DNA from 4 places in the Fictibacillus sp. NRS-1165 genome. Region 1 is predicted to be linked to each of the others. Evidence: riboswitches for the same ligand, from Rfam matches in the RefSeq annotation. Region 1 holds a riboswitch; each other region holds the start of a gene.
The links. A riboswitch is a leader RNA that binds a small molecule or an ion and turns the genes downstream of it on or off. The one in region 1 is predicted to bind S-adenosylmethionine.

Region 1 (5,543 bases):
TTTTCATCTCCGCCGCTGCACCCGCTCAAGAATGCCGACATTAAAACCCCGATGACTAAAATGATCAGTGAATATTTTTTCATAAGATTTCCCTACTCCCTTTTTCTCTTTTTATCTTCTTCTAATTTTTCTGGACAATATGTTTCCTGCGCTCTGCAGCCCTTGTACAAGGATGACGAGCAGAACGACAGTGACGATCATGACGTCTGTATCAAATCGCTGATAGCCATAGGCAATGGCCAGATCACCAAGGCCTCCGCCCCCGACAGCCCCTGCCATCGCTGAAGCACCCACCAAACCAATCGTAGCAATCGTAAACGACAGGATTAGTGAGCTGAATGCTTCCGGCAGTAGGATGCGGAAAATGGTCTGCCAAGGTGTAGCCCCCATCGCTTCTGCGGCTTCGACAATACCCGGATCGATCTCAAGCAGGCTGTTTTCCACGAGCCTTGCGATATAGGGGCCGGCATATACAATCAATGGTACAATCGCGGCGGATGTCCCGATGGAAGTACCGACGATAAATCTTGTAAACGGGATAATCGCCACCATTAAGATGATGAACGGTATCGAACGCAATACGTTTACAATCGCATTTAAAATATTAAAGACAGCCAGGTTCTCAAGAATGTGACCTTTCCTCGTAACTACGAGCACGACGCCAAGCGGAATCCCGATGGCAGCCGAGAACAAAAGGGAAAAACCGACCATTGTTAATGTGTCACCGGCTGCATTTAAAATGTCGACCCAAAATGTACTCCAATCAACTTGCATGAGATGCAACCTCCCTAACTTGTACTTCGCTTTGGTTCACGAAAAAGATCGCTCTTCTGATTTCCTGTTCGTCACCAATCAATTGGACAACAAGATTTCCGAAAGGCACGTCTTGAAGTTCTGTGACATGGCCGTACAGTACACTGACATCCACGTTGAATTTTTTAGCGATCTGCGAGAGCAGCGGCTGGCCGGTGGAAGCTCCGGTAAAGACGATCCTGAAAATCTTATGATTGCGGTCCTGCTTCTTAAGCAGGACTTTCAGGGATTCAGGAAGTTCATCCTGAAGAACCGAACTGACGAAGCGCGTTGCCGTCTCCGTTTGAGGCTTCGCAAACACATCAAAAACGCTCCCCTTCTCGATCACCTCTCCCCCTTCCATCACAGCGACGGAATCGCAAATTTCGCGAATGACATTCATCTCATGCGTAATGATGAGAATGGTAATGTTATATTCTTTATTGATTTTTTTTAAGAGCTTTAAAATACTGGCCGTCGTCTGCGGATCCAAGGCCGAAGTGGCCTCGTCACACAATAGCACTTCCGGATCCGTGGATAGCGCCCGGGCGATACCTACCCGCTGTTTTTGTCCGCCGGAGAGCTGGTCGGGATATTTATGACCGTGCTCTGTCAAACCTACAAATTCCAGCAGATCATTCACCTTCTCCTTAATGGCGGATTTCTTCACCCCGAGCAGGTAAAGCGGCGTCGCAATATTATCAAAAACCGTCTTTGCATTGAGCAGATTAAAATGTTGAAAGATCATGCCGATATTTTTCCGTTTTCTTCTCAAGTCTTTTGGAGACAATCCAGCCATGTCGTCTTCCCCGACAAAAACGTGTCCTGATGTCGGCTTCACCAGAAGATTTACACAGCGGAGCAAAGAGCTCTTTCCTGCTCCGCTATAACCTACAACTCCGTAGATCTCTCCTTTTTTCACCTCAAAGCTCACATTGTTTAGCGCTCTGACCTTATTTTTGCCACTCTCATAAAATTTGGTTACCTCTTCAAATCGAATCAATGGCTCCGTTCTCCTTCCTTCACTATCGCTTCCCTAAACAGCAAAAAGGCCTCTTCTTGAAAACAAGAAGAGGCCTAAGCATCAAAGAGTCGCTGATCTCTTCTTATCTTCCAAGCGTCATCGCTTGCCGGACTTGGCACAGTATTCCGAGTAAAACAGGAACCCGCTGCCGAGGCTTCAAAGGGCCAATCCCTCCACCTCTCTGGATAAGAAAAATATATATTTAATTACAACTAAAAAATCTCTTCCTAAAGAAAGAAGAGATGAAGTATCCATAAGGAAACGAGCTGCTCTTCTTATCTTCCAAGCCCATAAGGAACTTGCTGGAATTGGCACAGTGTTTTTCTAAATGAAAAACCCGCTGCCGAGGTATCACAGGGCCATATCCCTCCACCTCTCTGGATAAGAAACACGTTCATATTTTGTTGATGTTACTTATCTTAAACCATACTTTACTCGCATGTCAAATCTTTTTTCAGGGTTCTCTGATCAGAATAAAACACGGCTTTCATCAGAGCTAGCCAGACAGCTCCCCAAGCCACTCCCGCAAGGACATCCGTAAAATAGTGGATGCCTAAATAAACTCTGCTGAGCGAGACAAAACCGATATGAAGTGATAATAACATCATCTTTGTTTTTCTTGACAGCCTTTTCGTTAACATGACCAATACACCATACATTGCCGTAGCATTCATCGCATGTGCACTTGGAAATCCATATCTAATAAAAAACGGTTTTGTCGAGGGAGCGCGATAGTCCCATTTCTTTCTTAAAATCGAATTAACCCAGCGGCAGCCTGCCAAGTTAACAACCAAAAATAACGCTTTCCTTCGCTGTCCCTTCTGGCTGTATCGGCACGCTGACAGGAGTGTCGCTGGAATCAGCACAAAACCCGAACCAATAATGGAGTACAGCCTCAGAAAAATATCGATAACCTGTATGCCCCGCAACGAAAAAAAAGCGGAGCTGGTTTTTCGGTCCATTTTCATCCAATAAGCATTTTTACGAAGTTTAACCATTACATTCAACAGCAAGATCCCGATAAATATAATGCTAAATACAGCTCTCTCATCGTTTTTCATTTCTGCCCTCACTTCTAAATACATCTATGTACCTATCGTTTCATGAGGCACACTAATTTATTCACGGTCTTTCTGTTACTGGAACCCTCGCCTATAGTTTTACCGCTTCTTTTTCTAAAAACACCATGATACTTCCATGCTCGACTTTTTGCACATAGCGTTCAGCGGTTCGTTCAGAGAGGTCCAATGACATCAAAAGTTCTTTAAGGTCGTCCTCCGAGTCTTCACCGAACATGGATGCAAATGGACCGGCAGCAAGCAGCGGGCCTATACCTGGAACACCAAGGCCCGGTACCGCTATGGCACCGCCAATACCGCTCAGAAAACCTGCAATTGTACCGTAAGCCGCTTCATTTACATCTTCATCCAAATGTTCTTCTGTAACATTCGTTTTATCGGAAACCCGATCCATCTTTCCGTCATCTTTAGCAAGGATGGAAATATCCTTTGCGCTGTATCCTTGTTCCACAAGGGATTGTATACTGTTAATGGCTTCTCGTTCTGTTTCATAAACTCCAATCACCATTTTGCTCATATGTATTTGCCTCCTAATCAATGACTCATTTATAATTAGTATTTACCCCAACCCTGTGTCTGTAAACAGGCAGGATAGTTATGAAAAAACTCCCCTCAAAAAACGGAGGGGGAGCTGTGAATGGATTTTACCGTTAGGAAAGGCCTGCCCGCTGAAAAATTGATTCCTTTTGCTCGGCTTCTTCGCGAGAGTCTCCAAGAACAAGCCCTTGTATAAGGGTATCGGCATCTTCATATGGGCTTTCATTTCCATCATAGATGGACAGCGGAATGAAATAGCCATCTTCTATTCCTCGTTTCACACAATCGTAGAGAGGCTCTATGCCACCGATGGATTTCCAGGATACGTATTTAACGACCTTTTGCCCCAGATGCTCTTCTATGCTGTCTCTAAGAAGCAGGGCCGCAGTGGAACCGTTCACTCTGTAATTCAGATCAAAAGCAATCTTTCTTCCATCAGGCGTAACGGCAATATCAAACCCAGCAATTCCTTTATAACCCCGTTTACAGCCTTCTTCCATAATTCTTCTGCCGATCTTAACTACCTCATCACCGGGCTCTGACTCTTTATCGACCCAGTTTCCTTCATATTTTCCGTCATTCGTTATATTTTGTACCGCAGTGCCAAGATAAAGAAGACGTTCATCCGCCGTACATGCGAATTGAACGCAATAATTTTGTTCAATTTCCAAGTATTCTTCAATGACAATCCCTTCACAGGAGGCAAAGAAATCAGCTGCCTTCTTTATGTCCTCCTTGTTTCTGCAAATGAATACATCGAACCCTGCAGCATTTGCCTCATTGGTTGCGGCTTTCACAACACAAGGAAAAGGAAAGTCTGCTAATTGATCATCAAGCTCCGCAGACGTAGTTGATTTTCTTTTCGGAGCGTGCCCGGGAGGAACCAGCTCTTCTAAATTCGCTTTGTTGTTTAAGTACTGAACGAGCCCCGGATCAATCCAATAATTCTCTGATGACATTTCTTCCTCTGGGTGAATATGCTGAACTACCATCTTCTTCCGCTCGTTTTCTAAACGGCCGAAAATCCTGCGGTAATCCTCTTTCGTCGAATATTCATGAACCGGAAAACGCAGCTGGAGGCCTGCTCGTTCATAAAGCTCTGTTGCTTTTTGCGTGGTTACTGCCCTGCTGCAGATCACCGGCATGCTTCCCAATACTGCAAACTGGCTTCCCGTCAGAAGATCAAGCTTTACTGGACAATCAGGGATCCACTTATTGTGTGCGAACGATGGCCTTGGATTAAAAATGAGATCAGGACCGTAAATTTCAGAAAATGTAAAACGCGGAACAATTGCTGGTTTGCTTATCTGCATGGATTGTACCTCCTGAACATGCCTGGATTACAGGATAAATACCTTTTTTAGCTTTCCCTTAAACCAGCAGCCTTATCATTTAGCCAACGAATTTCGCCATTTAAACTTTCTGTTTCATCTGATATATACTAGGGAAATGGCAAAAGAAGTTAGCTGCCATGGAGGAAATTATGAAAAAAACGCTGCAAAATCTTTACCCGCTGCTTTCTTTAGGATTATTGCCGATCAGCTCCTTGATGTATGATTGGGTCAACCACCCGGGAAGCGAAGTGCATATCCTATCAACAGCTGTTGACAGGCATGTACCATTCTCAGCTGTTTTTATTATCCCTTACCTATTGTGGACTTTATATATTTACGGAACCTTGATTTATTTTTATTTCAAAGATAAGAAAACGTACTTCAAGACACTCTTTGTATACATTGCAGGCCTGCTGATCTGCTATACCGTTTACAACGTATTTCAGACTACCGTTCCTCGCCCTTTCGTTTCTGGTTCTTCATTTTTGGGATCTCTTGTAAACTGGGTCTACGCGATGGATGCCCCTTATAATTGTTTTCCAAGCATCCACTGCTTTTCCAGCTACCTGCTGAGTCGTGTGATTCGAAGGGCGCCGTTCTCGACAATCTGGAACAGGAGCGTGATTACTTGCTTATCCGTGATCATTATCGTTTCCACTCTTATGGTTAAACAGCATGTTGTCCTCGACGTGCTGGCTGCCATCCTATTGGCAGAAATACTGTGTTTTGTCGCCGATAGAAATTGGTCACCTTTCATAAAATCAAAGCCAATTCCCT
Region 2 (5,543 bases), on a different contig from region 1:
GGAAGTTTAGAACGTTTGTTTACAAGTACCGGTATGCTTTCAGGATGGGCCACAACAGAAACGCTGTCGTCATTCTTTTGAGCAGGCGGCTTAGACTTCTTGTTTTCATCCGCTGAAGGCTCGCTTGGTTCATTCTTTTTCTTCTCCTGATCTTTTTTCGGTTCAGGATCCTGGCTTACATTTCCGTTGCTTTTCTTAGTATCATCATTCTTTTTGTTTTCATCTGTCTTATTTTTTTGAGTCTCACTATTCTTTTTGTCAGCCTCATGTTTTTCCGTTTTGTGAGACGGCTTTTCATTAGCGGTTTTATCATTATTGGAGCAGCCGGCAAATAGAGCAAGGCTTAAGGCTATAGCAGCTCCTGAAACAAATTTTGTTTTCATATGTAAAACTTCCTTTCAAAATTGCTTTGGTAGTCCGACTTCTAATTATAACTGAAGTTTCCCTGTGAAACAAAGGCTGAAACTGAACATTATATGAAAATATCTTAGTACAATGAACAAATACGTTAAACATTCATAAAATAAACTATTAAAAAATTTATATAAATAGGTTTCAGGCTTGTTGATGCCGGGAATATATTTAAAAAACTGGTAAGGAGGGATGCACAATGGATATGAATCAAATTGAGCAGCCTAATACAAAGCCAATGACCCAGTCCGTTCCGAAGCAGCCGCTATTGCAGGCAGCAGGAACATTAAAAAAACCAGATGAAGATCGAAAACCTGAGTATGAATTAACGTTTTTGAATCCAAACTGATTTTCTAGGAGATTGTGCACATGGTGAATTAAAAAGCCTGGACTCACAGGAATGGAGTTCAGGCTATTTAATTTGTTTTCATCCTTTAAGCTCTGGTTCTCAAATGAAACACGAGGTACGATGGATATATATTCCATGTTTTGGAGGCGAGGGCATGAAAATAGAAGAGATTATCGACACACAAGAAGAGTTCGAGAAACTGCGTTCTCTATGTGGTAAACCAAGCATACGGGCTGCGAACAAAGTCATCCCACAGATTGACAAGCATTGCCGGGATTTTATTTCAATGTCCCCATTTTTAGCTTTGGGACATCTGATTCGGAAGGCAGATGTGATGTTTCACCAAGGGGAGACGCCCCAGGATTCGTAACAGTGCTGGATGATCACTACTTATTTATCCCGGAACGTCCCGGCAACAAAAGAATGGATTCTGCTAAAAATATTCTAACAAACCCACGGGTTGGTCTGTTATTTATGATTCCCGGCCTCGGGGAAACGCTGAGAGTGAACGGAACAGCGATAATCTGCCGTGACAAGGTGCTCTTGGAGTTAAATGCTGTCAATGGAAAACTGCCGTTGTTTGGGATTCTGGTGAAGGCGGAGGAATGCTACTTGCATTGTGCCAAAGCGTTTATCCGATCCGGGCTCTGGAGTCCGGAATCATGGATGCCGCAAGAATCACTGCCTTCTGCAGCTGCAATGATGGCCGCTCACATGAACATTCCAAATATGAGTGCAGAACAGGTAGAGAGCTTGCAGGAAGGGTACAGAGACCGCCTTTATTAGCACGGTGCCCTGACAACGATGGGAGGAATAAGCCATGAATGAAAACGATGAGATTAGAAGACAACTGCTTGAAGCGGTTGGCGGGTTAAGCGATGACCAGTTAAATGAACCGGAGGAAAAGGGCAGATGGTCGATCATGCAGACGATGCATCACTTATATCTCATGGAAAGGTCCATAGCGATCATCATTTCAAACCGCTTAAAAAGCAAAATCTCGATGCCTGCTGAACAAAAACCAATTGATTTGACCGTGGACCGAAGCAGGAAAGTGGATGCTCCTGTTTTTGTTGTTCCAGCAAAACGGTACCTGACACTTGAAAAAATAAAAGAAAAGCTGGAAGAATCACGTAAAGAGCTGAAAAAGGTTGAGAACAGTGCCAATACAGACGCTTTAGAACAAAAGTCCTATCCGCACCCGGTATTCGGCCCAATGTCATTGAAGCAATGGATCCCTTTCGTTGGTTACCATGAAAAAAGACATTTGGCTCAAATCGAGGAAATTAAGGAAAAGATTCTTTCGCGTCAATTGAACTCGCTGTAGATTTCCGAGTTGACTTATCGGAATATATGTCTTAGAATTTTACTCATACACAATCAAAAGGTTGCTGATCAGAAAACTGAAGGCACCGCGGTGCAGGTTCTTCCATATGCACCACGGTGCTTTTTGCGGTTCTTTTCCGGTAAGGAATAATGGAGGTATGTTATGTCATTCAGCTACATCAGCCATCTGGAATGTCCAAAATGCGCAAATATTTATGCGCATCATGAGCTTAATCAATTGTGCGAGTGCGGTTCACCTCTTCTAGTAAACTATTGCTTAGATGAGCTGAAAAAGGATAATGAAATCATCGATAAAGAAAGGAATGACCTTTGGAGGTACCATAAACTTCTCCCGGTTACTGATCCTGACCATGTGGTGACACTCGGAGAGGGAATGACACCTCTATTGCCAATGCCGGTTCTTGGTAAAAAGCTCGGGATTGCCAACCTGTTGATGAAGGATGAGGGAATGATACCTACCGGATCCTTTAAAGCAAGAGGATCAGCGGTAGGCGTTTCAAAAGCCAAGGAGCTTGGTGTCACGCAGCTCGCAATGCCGACCAATGGAAATGCAGGGGCAGCCTGGTCGCTCTATTCAGCAAGAGCAGGCATTAAACCGTTCATAGTCATGCCGTTGGATGCTCCTGCAATCACGAGAAAAGAAGTTGCGATTTCCGGTGCAGAGCTTATTCTTGTAGATGGCCTGATCAGTGATGCAGGTAAGATTGTTGCTTCACTAGTGAAAGAAGAAGACTTCTATGATGCATCGACGTTAAAAGAGCCTTACCGGGTAGAGGGTAAGAAAACGATGGGCTATGAAATTCTTGAGCAGACAGAAAGCCATCCACCAGATGTTATTTTGTATCCGACTGGTGGAGGAGTCGGGCTGATCGGGATCTATAAGGCATTAAAGGAGTTCAGGGAACTGGGCCTCTTTAAAGGAGCGCAATTGCCACGTCTAGTCGCTGTTCAGGCAGAGGGATGCGCGCCGATCGTAAAAGCTTGGGAAGAAAACAAGAATGAATCGGAGTTCTGGGAAAATTCCAAGACAGCTGCATTTGGGATCAATGTCCCGAAAGCAATTGGAGATTTTCTCGTCCTTGAAGCGATTTATGAAACGGAGGGATGTGCTGTTGCTGTTTCTGAAGAGGAGATCAGTCAGGCACAGCGCCAAATCGCAGAACTCGAAGGAAGTTTTATTTGTCCAGAGGGGGCAGCAGTTTTTGCAGCAGCAAAAACACTGAGGGAAAAAGGCTGGATCAAGGCAGATGAAAAGGTGATTTGCCTAAATACAGGACAAGGGATCAAGTACCCGGATTCGGTCACTGTTCAACCACCAGTCCTGCAGCCTGGAGAAGTTATGCCAAAAGAGTGAATGTTTAGTCTTGACTTTAGAATGGAAACTCATATAATGATAAAACAAGAGAATAAAAATTACCTTATATTTCTTATTTAGAGAGGTGGAGGGATCTGGCCCTTTGAAGCCTCGGCAGCGGGCTCTTTATGAGCACTGTGCCAATTCCACAAGCAATCGGCTTGAATGATAAGAAGAGTGTGATTTAATTTGATGGCGATTCAACCTCTTCTTGTGCGTATTTGCTTCCGCAAGAAGAGGTTTTTATTTGTTTATAAAACCGACTAATTCACTATGAAATATAAGGATTTGCTGATTGGTCAACCAATGGCGCTTCGTCATAAAAATGGCGGCGTTTATTTTTTTGTTTCCAGCTCTTGTTAGTCAATGCTTTAACAAAGAGGAGGGATTTTTATGGTAAATCAATTAAGGAAAGCCGTGGAAACGAAAAGGAATCAGCTGATTCATCAACTGATCACCATGGACGTTTATCAGAAAGATGAGCGTCACTTATTTCAGCTGACACTTACCGACCTGGAAGAGGAGTATGAAAAGGCAGCGGGCGGGAAGAATTTCCTGCCACGGGCTAAAAAACATTATTGGAGAATTCTTGCTTTATTCGAGCCTGTTCCTCTTTTATTCTGAAATCTGTGCATCGGTCTTCGCAGCAGCAGGGCAGCTGAAAGAAAAATAACGGGGAAAAGCAGCAGATGGTATAGATCAGAAAGTACAACCTCTTTAATAATCCCCCCGGTTGCTTCACGCAATAAACTGACTCCATAAGTAAAGGGCATATACGGATTAAGTTTTTGAAAGAAGGAAGAGGTCATTGTCACAGGAAATGTTCCGCCTGAACTTGAAAACTGCAGAACGAGAAAAATAACCGCGAGGCCTTTTCCGACATTTCCAAAGATGGATACAAGTGTATAAGTGAGAATGACAAAGACGACGCTCAGAAAAATGGTAAACAAAACAAACCAAATCTTATCGACAATGTAAGCATGTATAATATACAGATCACCTAGAGATACAACAAGGCCCTGAAGCATGCCGATCGAGGCAAAGGTAAGAAGCCTTCCAAAATTAAAAAGAAAGCGGGGAAACTTTGCCTTCACGGGGTACTTCACCTACTCTGAGGGAAGAGATGAGCAGCATCCCTCCTACCCACAGTGCCAGCAAGGTATAAAAAGGTGTCATCGCTGAGCCGTAATTGGGAATCGGAAAAATCTTCTTCTCCTTCAAGGTGATCGGAGATGCCAGAAAATCACTTTCCTTTTGAGCATCGTTTTTTAAGGCTTTAATGATATCTCTAAGATTGTTGTTCCGTTCAAAATCTCTGATTTTGTCAGCGGTACGGGTGATCGATCTCTTCATGGCAGGCATATCTTTTTTTGCAAACAGTGCTGCCCGGTGGACCGATCGTTCAAGCTTTGGCAGCTGTGTATCCAGTAATACAGCTGTTTTTTGGAGGTCATGCTTAGCTGCTGGCCAATCGTTTCGTATAAACTCCGCTGCGTATTTAATGTTCTGTTCGAGTGCCGGCCAGTCAGGCTGGGCAGTTGAAAACAGATTGTGCAGGGGGTTCAAATAGGATGCAGTACGTTCTGTAAGAATCCCTTTGTTTTGGCGAATCATATTCTCGAGATCCTGAAGGTGCCTTTTCATCGCTTGCAGTTCGGCAGGCTCAAAAGATACCTCTGGATTGGTTTTATTTGCAGCATTGCCCATTGCAATGGCTTCATCTATTGCAGACTTAAGATCAATAAGTGATTGTTCGAGATTTGCTGCTATATCATCTGCAGACTCCAATTTTGCCAAATTGTCCTGAAGAGGAGCGAGTTGATCTAACACGCGCTTCATTTGCGGAAGTTTTTCTTCCGTTTGCAGGATAACATCACCAAGCCTGTCGATCGTCGGGATGCTCATTTGAAGTTTTTTCTTCATTTTTGCTCGTTTATCTAATTCATTCATCTTTTGGTCAAGAAAGATAAGCTGTTCTCCCATTTGATTGAACTTGGAAAACTCCTTTTCAAGAGAGAATATCTTTGTTCAAAGCTGAGTATGGTTGGCAATTCTTTTTCAAGTGTAATTCCAGCTTCGTTA
Region 3 (5,543 bases), on a different contig from region 1:
CTGTACAATTTTTATATCTTTGTCGGTCAGACCTGCTTTTTCAAGAGCCATGTAGAGGAAATTGTAAGCACTGCTTCCTTTAGCCACGGCTATTTTTTTACCTTTTAAGTCCTTCAAATTTTTGATGCTGCTGCCCTTAGGAATGATGATGGAATTTCCTTTTTTTCCGTTGGTTGTCACCGCAATCGCTTTAAAGTCCACATCACCAGACTGCCCGGCAATAAGAGGCGTACCCCCAGTGGCACCGAAGTCCAGTCTTCCAGATGCCAGTGCCTCAAAGTGAGGAGGACCGCTTGAAAATTCGTTCCATTTTACTTTTACGCCTTCTTTCTCAAACGCTTTTTCAAAGTATTCCTTTTCACGGGCATAAGGCAGAACGCCGGTACTTCCCTGGACTCCGATATTGACCCTAACGTCACCTTTCTGCTCAGCGTTCGTGCTTTGTTCACTGCAGCCGGAAAGCAAAGCCATCAATAAAATCAATAGGAATACACCTGGCATGATTTTTCTCTTCGTTAATTGTGTCATCTGTTTTCTCCTCTCCTTATATGCAATCTACTACTAAACTTTTAATGTATATAGACCTGTGTTAGCCTCTGGCCTTTGAAGCTGGAAGTGAACCCTTAATGTATCTCCTTCATACTTTGTCCGGAATAACCCTCTGTGCTGTAATAGCGGAATAACATGATCGATGAAGTCGTCCGATCCCTCACTCAAGAGCTGAGGCATAATATTAAAGCCATCTGCTCCTTCGTTCTTAAACCATTTTTCAAGTTCATCGGCGATCTGCTCTGGAGCACCTGCGATGGTATAGTGCCCTCTCCCGCCGGCAAGACGAAGCAGAAGTTCCCTGATGGTCAAGTTCTCCCGTTGTGCCAGCTCCTGAATCAGCGGAGTCCGGATGCGGTGTCCGTCCGTTAACGGAAGCTCTGGAAGTGGTCCACCAGCGGATAAGCAGTACAATCGTAGCCTGTTCTGCTTTTTGTGCAAGTTTTTTAAAATAATTAAAATTCCAGTGTTTGATCCACGGTTGAGCTAGGATGCCCTCCACGAAGCTTCGTGGTGGCCCATTCCTGCCAAAAAGAGATTAAGATGGAGCTGCCTTTTGTTTTGAGCCATACCGAACACCTCCTTTTATGATTTTTCACCCGATAAAGCTGTCGCGCCATTTCAGAAGCCGTTTCTCAAAATAGCGGACCAGTGAATCGGATGCTTTACCGAACACCGCAAAAATGATAATTCCAACAAAAACAACCGACGTTTGAGAAAATTGCCGCGCATCCATAATAAGGTATCCGATGCCTTCACTTGATCCCATCAATTCGGCGGCGACCAAAGCCAGCCAGGCCGCTCCCAACGAAAGGCGCAGACCAAGAAGAATATTCGGCAATGCAGCCGGCAGAATGAGATTTGTAATCTGTTTCCATTTGCTGAACTCAAGGATCTTTGCTACATCAAACAGCTTAGAGTCCACCCCGCGGATCCCCAGGAACGCATTCACATATAGCGGGAAGAATGCCGATTTTGAAATCAGCAATATTTTTGAGAGTTCACCAAATCCGAACCAGAGTATGAACAATGGGATCACAGCCAGCGATGGAATGGTCCGCAGCATCTGTAAGGTCGGATCCAGGGTTTGCTCTGTTTTACTTGAAAATCCAACAACAAGCCCAGCCAAAAGCCCAAGCCCCCCTCCCAGCAGAAATCCTGTAATCGCCCGCAACAGACTGATCTTAAAATGGGTAAATAACTCTCCCGTGCGGATGAGATCTTTAAATGCAATGAAAATTTCACTCGGCCGAGGCAGCAAGGTGGCTGAAATCAGTCCATAGGCACCTGCAACCTCCCAGATGACAAGAATAAAAAACGGCAGTGCTAATCCTCTCACCCAATGGGAAAGGGGTGTTTTTTTTCGGTTTTTTGTTTTTACGGCGGACTCTTTTCTTCTCTGTTTTCGATCCAAGTTGGTTGTCGTTAATACTCCAGTCTGATCGCTCATCCTTTCATCTCCTTTGCTTCGTTTTTTATTGGACAGCTTCTGATTGTTCGTTTACTTCTACTTTTTCAAATTCACTCAATACCCGCTGCCGTATTTTTTGGAAGGCGGAATCCGTTTTTCGCCGGGGATGCGGCAGTTCGATCGGTATTACCTCCCGAATCGTGCCCGGCCGGGGATTCATAATAACAACTCGGCTGGCAAGATAGATCGCTTCATCAATATCATGTGTAACAAAGATCATCGTTGTCCGGTTCTTTTCCCAGATATCGAGGAGCACCTCCTGCATATGTGACCGTGTAAAGGCATCCAGGGCTCCAAATGGCTCATCTAAGAGGAGAACCTTAGGATTTCTAAGCAGGGCCCTTGCGATCGATACCCTTTGTGCCATTCCTCCTGACAGCTCTTTTGGATAAGCATTTTCAAATCCTTCCAATCGGACAAGCTTGATCAGTTCGCTTACTTTTTCTTTTGTTTCTTTTTCTTTCAAAGGCAAGTTTGCCGCAATATTTTTTTCAACAGTCAGCCACGGAAATAATCTTGGTTCCTGAAAAATAAATCCTTTATCGATGCTCGGCCCGGATACTTTTTGATTATCAAGCATCACAGCACCCTCATGCCTTGTATCCAAACCAGCAATTATCTTTAGCAGCGTGCTTTTTCCGCAGCCGCTCGGGCCGATCACCGTGATAAATTCACCTTTGTTCAGACTGAGATCTATACGTTCCAGTGCTTTCATCACGCTTTTCCCCGTTTGGAAACTTCGATCCAGTTTTCTAATTTGCAGTAAAGTCATTACCAATCTCCCTTTCTTCTTTACGATTCGGCAAAAGAAAAACAACCGGAAACCTCCTTATTTTAGGAAAGCCTCCGGTCGTCCGGTCGACGCAATATTTGAATGGCCGTGCTGCGAATAAAATTCCCCCTTTCAAATGAAAAAAGGTTCATGTACGAAAGAAAACCAAAGACCATGTCTGCAAATTTCAAGACACGGCCTTTGGTTTACCAATCAGCTGTACGATATTTTTTTACTCTTAAATAAAAAACCTCCCCTTACCTGTCATGGACGTGTAAGGGGAAGTGTATTGCATGTTCTTCCTTTCTTATCGTCCAAGCTGCTGCTTGTTGGATTTGGCACAGTTCTCTGAAAGAGTCCGCTGCCGAGGTTTCATGGGGCCAATTCCCTCCACCTCTCTTAATAAGAAAAAATTATGTAGGTTTAAATCATATAAACCCCATCGGATTAATTGTTATTAAAACAGGTATAGAATACAAAGTCAATAACATTTTTGAAAAATCTAAAAACAGCCGGGTCGCCGATACATTTTCAACCTTCTTACATAAAACGATTCAGCCTTCAACATACTAATTGTTGGGAGGTTGTTCGTTATGTTGCTTTCTTGGTTAACCGGTATATTGCTGGCTGTCCAGCCCCTCAATATACCAGACAGCATATCTTTAGTACATGAAGGGCAAACCATTGCGATCGTTGATCGAAAAGACTTCATGATCCCGCTGCCGGGTACGCCCGTTATCGACGGCGAGAAACTTGACTTGTTTACGGCAAAATTGGAGGGGCAGATCTACCGTCCGCCTCTAAACGCAAGGATCAATGAATCGGGAGGAATCACTTCTGAAAAAAAAGGATCCATGCTCTATAAAAAAGCGTTTAAAGAACGATTTTATATGAGTTTTTTCAGTAAGGGGCCTGTAAAACTTGAAATTCCTCAATTACCGGTCCATCCAAGAGTGGACAGCGAGCTTCTTGGAAATATTCGCACGAACCAACTTGCTCATTATGTTACCTATTTCAACCGTTCCAACGAATCCAGGAGCCATAATATTTCACTTGCTGCAAAAGCCATTGACAACCATGTCGTATTTCCTGGAGAAACCTTTTCCTTTAATGGTGTTGTAGGCAGACGAACATCGGATAAGGGGTACATGCGTGCTCCTGTTATCGTGCGGGGGGAGCTTTCGGAAGGAGTCGGCGGTGGAATTTGCCAAGTGTCCTCTACCCTTTTCAATGCAGTTGACCGGGCAGGACTTCATATCGTTCAGCGTTTTTCACACAGCAGGCTTGTCCCTTATGTACCGAAAGGGCGAGATGCGACCGTAAGCTGGTATGGCCCGGACTTCCGTTTTCAGAACCGTTTCAACCAGCCGATTCTTATACGAGCGAAAGCGTACGGAGGGAGCATGATGGTGATGATTTCGTCTTCTGACGTCATTCACGTGCCTCCAAAAAAAAGCACTAATATGCGGTAGGGAAGTAATTGTGTCAACATTGTTAACCATTGAGCAAACCCATTCCCATTTCATAATGGCGGTGTTAGAATAAACGAGGATTTGATCATCTTGGAGAGAAGTGATGACATGAAAAGTCTTCCGTTTTTCTATATGCTGTTCCTAATTAATGGATTGCTGCTTGCCGGTGGATTAGTCAGCCCGACTTACCTTGTTGTTGCCCGCTGGAGCATGGTTTTCTTTAATATCACAGCACTTGCTGCTCTCGTCTATTTCAAAGAACAAAGCAAGAGAAAAAGATGGAGCAAAGTTTCACCACGGGGCCGTGTATTATGGTGGGGAGCTTTCTTGTTCAATATCGTTTCTGCAGCAAATGAAGTGCTGCATTCAGGACTGTTTCAATAATTGGAAATTACAGCTCAGCATAATGCTGAGTTTTTTTATTTTTTCGGGTGAATTTGGATGTTTGTCCTAAAGCGAATCAGGCAAAAGAATGGAGAGCATGATAAGCACAAAAGGGAGTTGGCGAGTTGTTTGGTTTTACAGAGATATGGAAATTTTTCTTATCATTTTTTTTCATTCTGCCTGCCGTAACATTATTGCATGAATCCGGACATTACTTTTTCGCCAGAATCTTTGGAGAAAGGTCAGAATTCATGTCGGTACAGGAAATGTCATCAACAAGGTCGGCGCACTTCGTATCCGTAACCTTTTCTTTTACCAATTCACGTACTTTTCGTTTTAATACGTGTTCTTTTCCCTCATGCCTATGGAACAGGCGAACGGATACCCGAGTGATGGACTAGCGGCGCTTAATGCGATCAAAGGAATCAGTCTGGAAAATCAAAACTAAACAGCCCGCCTGCATGCAGACGAGCTGTTATTTATGTTCAAAATACTTATAAAATACGTCAGTATACGCTTTTGCTTCACACCCGTTTTTCTCAAACACCCGCTGCATTTTTTGGTTGGCCAGGTGCGTACTTCCGATATAATATTCCGCCCCCATCTCCTTTAAGAACGACAAAGATTGGCCATGCATTTTCGTTCCGCTCCCTTTAAACCGTTCTTGCGGAAGCACTCCGAAATAAAACAATCTGCCTTCATTTGAAGTACCTGGTTCAATATGAGGAATGGAGATCCCTTTTGGGCCCTTATTATCATAAAACACCCGGCAGGAATATTCCCATCCGCTGCCAAGTTCCTTTTTTACGGACTGTAAGTGTTGTTCCATCGTAAGTGATGAAGGAGTATTGTCCGAAAGCAGCATGCATTCCCTCCATATTTCGATGAACTCGGC
Region 4 (5,543 bases), on a different contig from region 1:
TTTAGATTGGCGCGTATTTTGGAAAGACTGGATTGTAAAATGAAGAGATCCGCGCGTATTTCAACCCAATCGGCGCGTATCTCACGAAGGTTTTCTAAGTTCCACTACGTTATCTTCCTGTTTCGCAAGCTTTTTACGGTAAACGATCTTGGATAACGTGATGCTGAACTCATACAGAACCAAAAGCGGAATCGTGACCAGAAAATCGGACATGAAATCTGGCGGCGTAATCAGAATGGCGATCAGTACTAAAACAAAATAAGCGATCCTCCGTGCTTTTGACAGAACTTGTGGATTTGCGAGTCCGACTGAAGTCAGGAACATAACAACGAGAGGAATCTCGAACAAAAAGCCAAACGGCAAAGTAAGATTTATCATAAACCGGAAATATTTCTCTGATGTGAAGAAGGTCTGAAACTGCCCATGTGACAAAGAAAGCAGAAAATCCAGCACCATCGGATAAACAACGAAGTAACCGAAAGCAAGGCCGGCGATAAACAACAGGAATAAAGCCGGTATGTAGGACAATGTGGTCTTCGCTTCATGTTTAGAGAGAGCCGGCTTCACAAACATCCAGATTTGGTGCGCGGCCACCGGAATCGTCAATGCAATGGAGATGACACCGGATATCATAAAATACACCCACAGAATATCACTTGGGCCCAGAACCGCGAGTTTCTCATCCAGATCCCTGATCAGCCAGTGATAGATGTCCTGGACATAAATAAAAGAAACGATGAAAAATAAAGCAAATGTTCCCAAGGTAATAATCATCCGTTTTCGAAGCTCACTCAGATGATCCACTAGCAGCATATCTACATCCTTCAAAGTTTTCACCTCACCGAAATAAGAGAAAGGAGATGACGACGGCCATCCCCTTCTTCTATTATTTTTGTTCTGCTCTTTCTTCCTTTTCGTCCGGACTCATCAAATCTTTGGCAGAGTTCTTAAATTCCCTGAGTGTGCTGCCAAACGCCCGTCCGATCTCAGGAAGCTTGGAGGGCCCGAAGATGATTAACGCAATCACTAACATGATAACCAAGCCAGGTATACCGATATTTTGAAACATTGCATTTCCTCCTTAAGGTTCGATGCCCTTACGATCGTTCATCTCCTACCATAAAGAAGTTTTGTTGAGGAACTGTGAAGAAAAATTTAACATTTAATAAATTTAATAGGCTAGTCAATAAAAGTTGGTTTTCGTGGAGTGTGATGGAACCGGCTAGTGGAGGCAACCGCCGTCCCTTATACCATATTAATCGCCCGTGCCGCCACTACGACAAGCGTAACCAGTGATATCATCGATTGTGTCATCATCAGAAGTTTCGCCCGCCGGGAATATACAGCTGTATCCGCCGGGCTGAAGGCGATACTTGTATTGAACGCTACAAATAAATAATCAAGAAAATTCGGCTTCCATCCTTCCCACTCAGGAAAAGACGAAGTCATCTGGGGAAAAACAATTTCCGGTTTTCCTGGATTTTCGGAATTTCTTCGTATGGGACCACCTTGATCAATCTCCCAGTACCATATGGAAAAAATGAGCACATTCGCCGACCATAGAAGAGCGGCGCATTGAAACAGTTCAGCTGCGCTCGGTTTACCAAAAAATAAAGAACTTACCAAATCCACCATACTGCTCATCAGAGCGAACGTTAAAAATAGAACCCGAAGGATGGCAAACTTCCTTGACCATAAATCATGTTCGGAGCTAACCGCGAAAAGTAAAGGAATATAAAGAATAAAGGCTATACAATAGACCGGCCAGTTCGGGCCGATTGTCACCGTATTGGATAGAAGTTTAAACAGGATTCCGATGATGACGATCGCAACATCAGACGGCCAGCGGTAGTCTTTGTGCTTACTCATTTTCCATTTCATAAAGACCGCCAACTTAAAAAAAGGTAGTCAATATACAAAGACCTGCTTGTCCTCATATACCGCCACCTTATACTATGTCATCGAAAATAGAACGGTGATTCCGGCAACCTGTCATTCATTTGGGTATCCGGCTTTATTCAAAAAGCGGTATTTTCGGATCTCTGCCATTGATAACCAGTACCGTCTGAAGCTGGCCACGATGGTGGTAGATATGACCAAGGATTTCCAGCAGCCATTCGTATCTTGAATAGGAAACACCCCACCAGGAGGTCGTGACGGCTGACCATTCTTCAGTCGAAAAACGCGCCGTATTATCTTTTAAAAAGGCAAAATGAGCAAGCAGCGTCTCCTTTATCTCCTTTTTGGTCTGCGGCTGGTGCCTTTCATAGAACTCCTCCATCTCCTGCTGGGTGGCCTCATTCATGATCAGGAAATCCGCTTGGCAGATCACTGCCAGATGGGCCAGCAGTTCCCGTACCGTCCTTTTCTTCTCTCCCAGTGAAAGTTCCAGGTCACTTTCATTTAAAAACTCCAAGATTTGAACAATCGACTGGTTGGTGATCTCAAGCTGATGCATAATTGGCTTTACGAATTCCATGAAATCTCCTTTCTGTCTTCACATAAACAAAAAAACCCTCGATTAAGGGTTTCATAGTGAAAATTAAACGCCTGTGCGTCGATGCTGGTTGTTCGCCTTTTTCGTCTGCTGGCTTTTCATTGGTTTCGTTGATTTAACTGGGTTGGTGGAAAGCTTCCCACTGGCTTGATGCTGCTTTTTTTCAGCCAGCTTTTGCTTGATTGCTTCCTGATAGCTCAGCTTTTTAGGCTGCCCGTTCGTTTCAGATGACATATATCCTACCTCCTTATGCCGTGTAGATCATATTGTCATGATATCGTCTTCTGCACGTTTTGTCTGCAATTTTTTTACACATGAACAGTCCGTTTTCGGTGCATCGACAAGTTTTCTAGGAAAAAAGTCATTGACAATGATTTGAAACCCTGCCATAATACGAAGTAATTTGATATGAGTACACTCTTATTAAGAGCAGGTGGAGGGAATTAGCCCTATGAAGCCCGGCAACCATTCATGCTGAATAGCCAGCATGAAAACGGTGCTAAATCTAACAGCGAAAGCTGAGAGATGAGAGGTCAGCGGATTTATACTGAAGCCCTCTGTCTCTCTTTGAAGACAGGGGGCTTTTAGTTCGACTCCACGCTCTCCAAGGCAGTGTAGGTTTATCAAAAAAATACATGGGGGTTGGGGAACCAATGAGATTAAAAAAATGGGGATTATTATTACTGGGAGCACTGATTGCAGCAGCATTAACGGCATGCGGATCATCAAGCACGAGCGGCGATGGGAAAAATCCGGAAAAATTGACCGTCGGCGCCTCAAATGTACCACACGCCGTCATATTAAAAGAGGCCGTTCCGTTGCTGAAGAAAAAAGGAATTGATCTGAAGATCGTTAAGTTCCAGGATTATGTTCTGCCAAACAAAGCACTCTTCAATAAAGAGATCGATGCAAACTACTTCCAGCACATTCCTTACCTGGAACAGCAATTAAAAGAAAACCCTAAGTATAAATTTGAAAACGCCGGAGCGATCCACATCGAACCAATGGGCGTTTACTCTAAAAAATACAAATCGCTAAAAGAATTGCCAGACGGTGCAAAAGTCATCCTTAGCAATTCCGTTGCTGAGCATGGCCGTATCCTTTCAATCTTTGAAAAAGCTGGCTTGATCAAGTTGAAGGCTGGGGTCGGCTACAAAGCACAGTTGAAAGACATCGTTGAAAATCCGAAGCATCTGAAATTCAAAGCAGACATCGAGCCAGCTCTTTTAACAAAAGCCTACCAATATAACGAAGGTGACGCGATCGTCATCAACACGAACTATGCGATTGATGCAGGACTCAATCCGAAGAAGGATTCCATCGAGCTCGAAGGAACAGATTCTCCGTTTGCCAACATTATCACTGTTCGTAAAGGCGACAAAGACAAAAAAGCAGTCAAGACCCTCGTTGAAGTGCTTCATTCCAAACAGATCCAATCATTTATTGAAAAAGAATACAAAGGCGCTGTACTTCCGGTGTCCGAATAAGAAAAAATGCCTGGAGAATAATCTCCAGGCATTTTTCGTTTTGACGTGTTTGGCACGTAAAACGGGAAAAGTGGACTGTAAATGTTGAAAAGCCGCATGTAACTCCCGAAAAGTGGACCGTAAACCATAAAAACCGGCTTGTAAATCAACTGGCCCTTCAAGGAAAACGCATTTTTAGCCGGACACCGTTCCACGATGATCATATGCGATTGTAACGTTGGCTTTGATCCTTTCTTTAACCCCATCCGGCAGATACAAATACGGCTCTGCTGCCTCATGATTCATCCATGCTACTTCCTCGATCTCATCGGGACTCAGGATCCCCATTTCACCGCCAATGATTTTTCCGAGGAACGTAAAGAAAATCACATGATGGCCTCTTTCTTCAAAGAAGGCTTCAGATACTCCAAATAAATGTTGCAGCTCAACCTCCAGACCCGTTTCTTCTCTTACTTCACGGATCGCACCTTGTTCGAGTGTCTCCCCCTCTTCCACAGCTCCCCCTGGGAGTGTGTAGTAGGATTCTTTTTCTCCGTAGTTTTTAACCATTAGAATATTTTCTGACTCTTCATCCCATAACAGCACATAGACGACATCAACTCTCTTCATTTCATGCTCCCCTCTAAGCGTTTTCTTCTTATTTCTTCTCCACGATCAGAAAACCTCTTTTTGTCATCAAATGACCATTGATGTTCAGGGGGAAAATAAAAAGAACTTCCCTGTACGGAAAGTTCTTTTATAACACCCGCCTCTTAATTCACCTTAACCGTGCGCGCGATCGCAATGAGGCTCAACAGCTGTTCTACGGCCGGTTTTTGGCTTTTGTACACGTCAAGAAGCTCCAGTTTACGCTTAAGGATATCTACTTGTAATAGTTCCTTGACGTTAAAATCAAACATATAGAGATTTTCCTTTACTATTTTATGCATGATCTCCGCTACTGCCTTGTGTTCAGGATGTCCATATTCTCCATACAGGTTATGGGTTACAATTTTTTTATAATCCCGTTCATTAACCACTCTTGAAAGGTCTTCCTCCAGTTTTGGGCGGTTCACGTGCTCCGTCCAGGCATCTTTATAAGCCCACATTTCATATTCTGCTCCAACGAGTTGCATAGCCCGTTCAAACTCTTGCCGCCTTTCCTCATTATCTCCATCCGTTACACATACTACTTTCCATCCTTCTTCTTGGATCAATTCATCTCCGCCGAAGATTAGTTCATCATCCGGATGAGCAACGACCATTAGTTTATTGGTTTCTGCCATGATTTATTTCTGCCTCCTGCATGATATCAAGTAATATCTAGTTATCCGTTTCCCTTTCACGGCTGCCATTAAACTTGCTCAGTCTATGAATGCAATAGGTGCTTTGAGGGAATAAACCTAGTATATTTCACAACGCAGGGAGGCTCGCCCATGAAACCTGAATCCATATTAAGGCATACTGAACACCGGCCATTCCCTCTTCCCAGAGGACCATGGTTCATGACCCAGACATGGAATCATGTATTGTTTGCTCACTGGCCACTACCTGTTGAGGCTCTCCAAAATCACATCCCC

Region 2: another riboswitch for S-adenosylmethionine. It lies ahead of ABHN01_RS23500 (Fur-regulated basic protein FbpA); the one in region 1 lies ahead of ABHN01_RS22630 (methionine ABC transporter ATP-binding protein).
Region 3: another riboswitch for S-adenosylmethionine. It lies ahead of ABHN01_RS02775 (ABC transporter ATP-binding protein); the one in region 1 lies ahead of ABHN01_RS22630 (methionine ABC transporter ATP-binding protein).
Region 4: another riboswitch for S-adenosylmethionine. It lies ahead of ABHN01_RS23330 (MetQ/NlpA family ABC transporter substrate-binding protein); the one in region 1 lies ahead of ABHN01_RS22630 (methionine ABC transporter ATP-binding protein).

Annotation. Positions count from the first base shown of each region.
Region 1 covers NZ_JBDPNU010000065.1:2,353-7,895, reverse strand. Annotated here, with positions in the region: gene ABHN01_RS22640 (MetQ/NlpA family ABC transporter substrate-binding protein) at 1-83, opposite strand, end outside; gene ABHN01_RS22635 (methionine ABC transporter permease) at 112-774, opposite strand; gene ABHN01_RS22630 (methionine ABC transporter ATP-binding protein) at 764-1,795, opposite strand; SAM riboswitch class I at 1,896-2,008, opposite strand; SAM riboswitch class I at 2,089-2,204, opposite strand; gene ABHN01_RS22625 (phosphatase PAP2 family protein) at 2,248-2,877, opposite strand; gene ABHN01_RS22620 (general stress protein) at 2,969-3,412, opposite strand; gene ABHN01_RS22615 (ATP-grasp domain-containing protein) at 3,546-4,745, opposite strand; gene ABHN01_RS22610 (phosphatase PAP2 family protein) at 4,916-5,543, shown strand, end outside.
Region 2 covers NZ_JBDPNU010000079.1:16,921-22,463, reverse strand. Annotated here, with positions in the region: gene ABHN01_RS23525 (D-alanyl-D-alanine carboxypeptidase family protein) at 1-383, opposite strand, end outside; gene ABHN01_RS23520 (hypothetical protein) at 611-760, shown strand; partial or broken gene ABHN01_RS23515 (pyridoxamine 5'-phosphate oxidase family protein) at 915-1,546, shown strand; gene ABHN01_RS23510 (DinB family protein) at 1,581-2,087, shown strand; gene ABHN01_RS23505 (threonine synthase) at 2,250-3,461, shown strand; SAM riboswitch class I at 3,532-3,636, shown strand; gene ABHN01_RS23500 (Fur-regulated basic protein FbpA) at 3,855-4,085, shown strand; gene ABHN01_RS23495 (YhgE/Pip family protein) at 4,037-4,555, opposite strand; gene ABHN01_RS23490 (hypothetical protein) at 4,524-5,444, opposite strand; gene ABHN01_RS23485 (YhgE/Pip domain-containing protein) at 5,408-5,543, opposite strand, start outside.
Region 3 covers NZ_JBDPNU010000009.1:5,640-11,182, reverse strand. Annotated here, with positions in the region: gene ABHN01_RS02790 (aliphatic sulfonate ABC transporter substrate-binding protein) at 1-528, opposite strand, end outside; gene ABHN01_RS02785 (hypothetical protein) at 562-963, opposite strand; gene ABHN01_RS02780 (ABC transporter permease) at 1,145-1,999, opposite strand; gene ABHN01_RS02775 (ABC transporter ATP-binding protein) at 2,025-2,792, opposite strand; SAM riboswitch class I at 3,097-3,201, opposite strand; gene ABHN01_RS02770 (VanW family protein) at 3,386-4,264, shown strand; gene ABHN01_RS02765 (hypothetical protein) at 4,355-4,648, shown strand; gene ABHN01_RS02760 (GNAT family N-acetyltransferase) at 5,124-5,543, opposite strand, start outside.
Region 4 covers NZ_JBDPNU010000077.1:4,403-9,945, forward strand. Annotated here, with positions in the region: gene tatC (twin-arginine translocase subunit TatC) at 82-813, opposite strand; gene ABHN01_RS23310 (twin-arginine translocase TatA/TatE family subunit) at 887-1,069, opposite strand; gene ABHN01_RS23315 (DUF1345 domain-containing protein) at 1,246-1,881, opposite strand; gene ABHN01_RS23320 (DinB family protein) at 2,015-2,479, opposite strand; gene ABHN01_RS23325 (hypothetical protein) at 2,543-2,731, opposite strand; SAM riboswitch class I at 2,915-3,029, shown strand; gene ABHN01_RS23330 (MetQ/NlpA family ABC transporter substrate-binding protein) at 3,151-3,984, shown strand; gene ABHN01_RS23335 (NUDIX hydrolase) at 4,159-4,593, opposite strand; gene ABHN01_RS23340 (PIG-L family deacetylase) at 4,737-5,249, opposite strand; gene ABHN01_RS23345 (YqjF family protein) at 5,400-5,543, shown strand, end outside.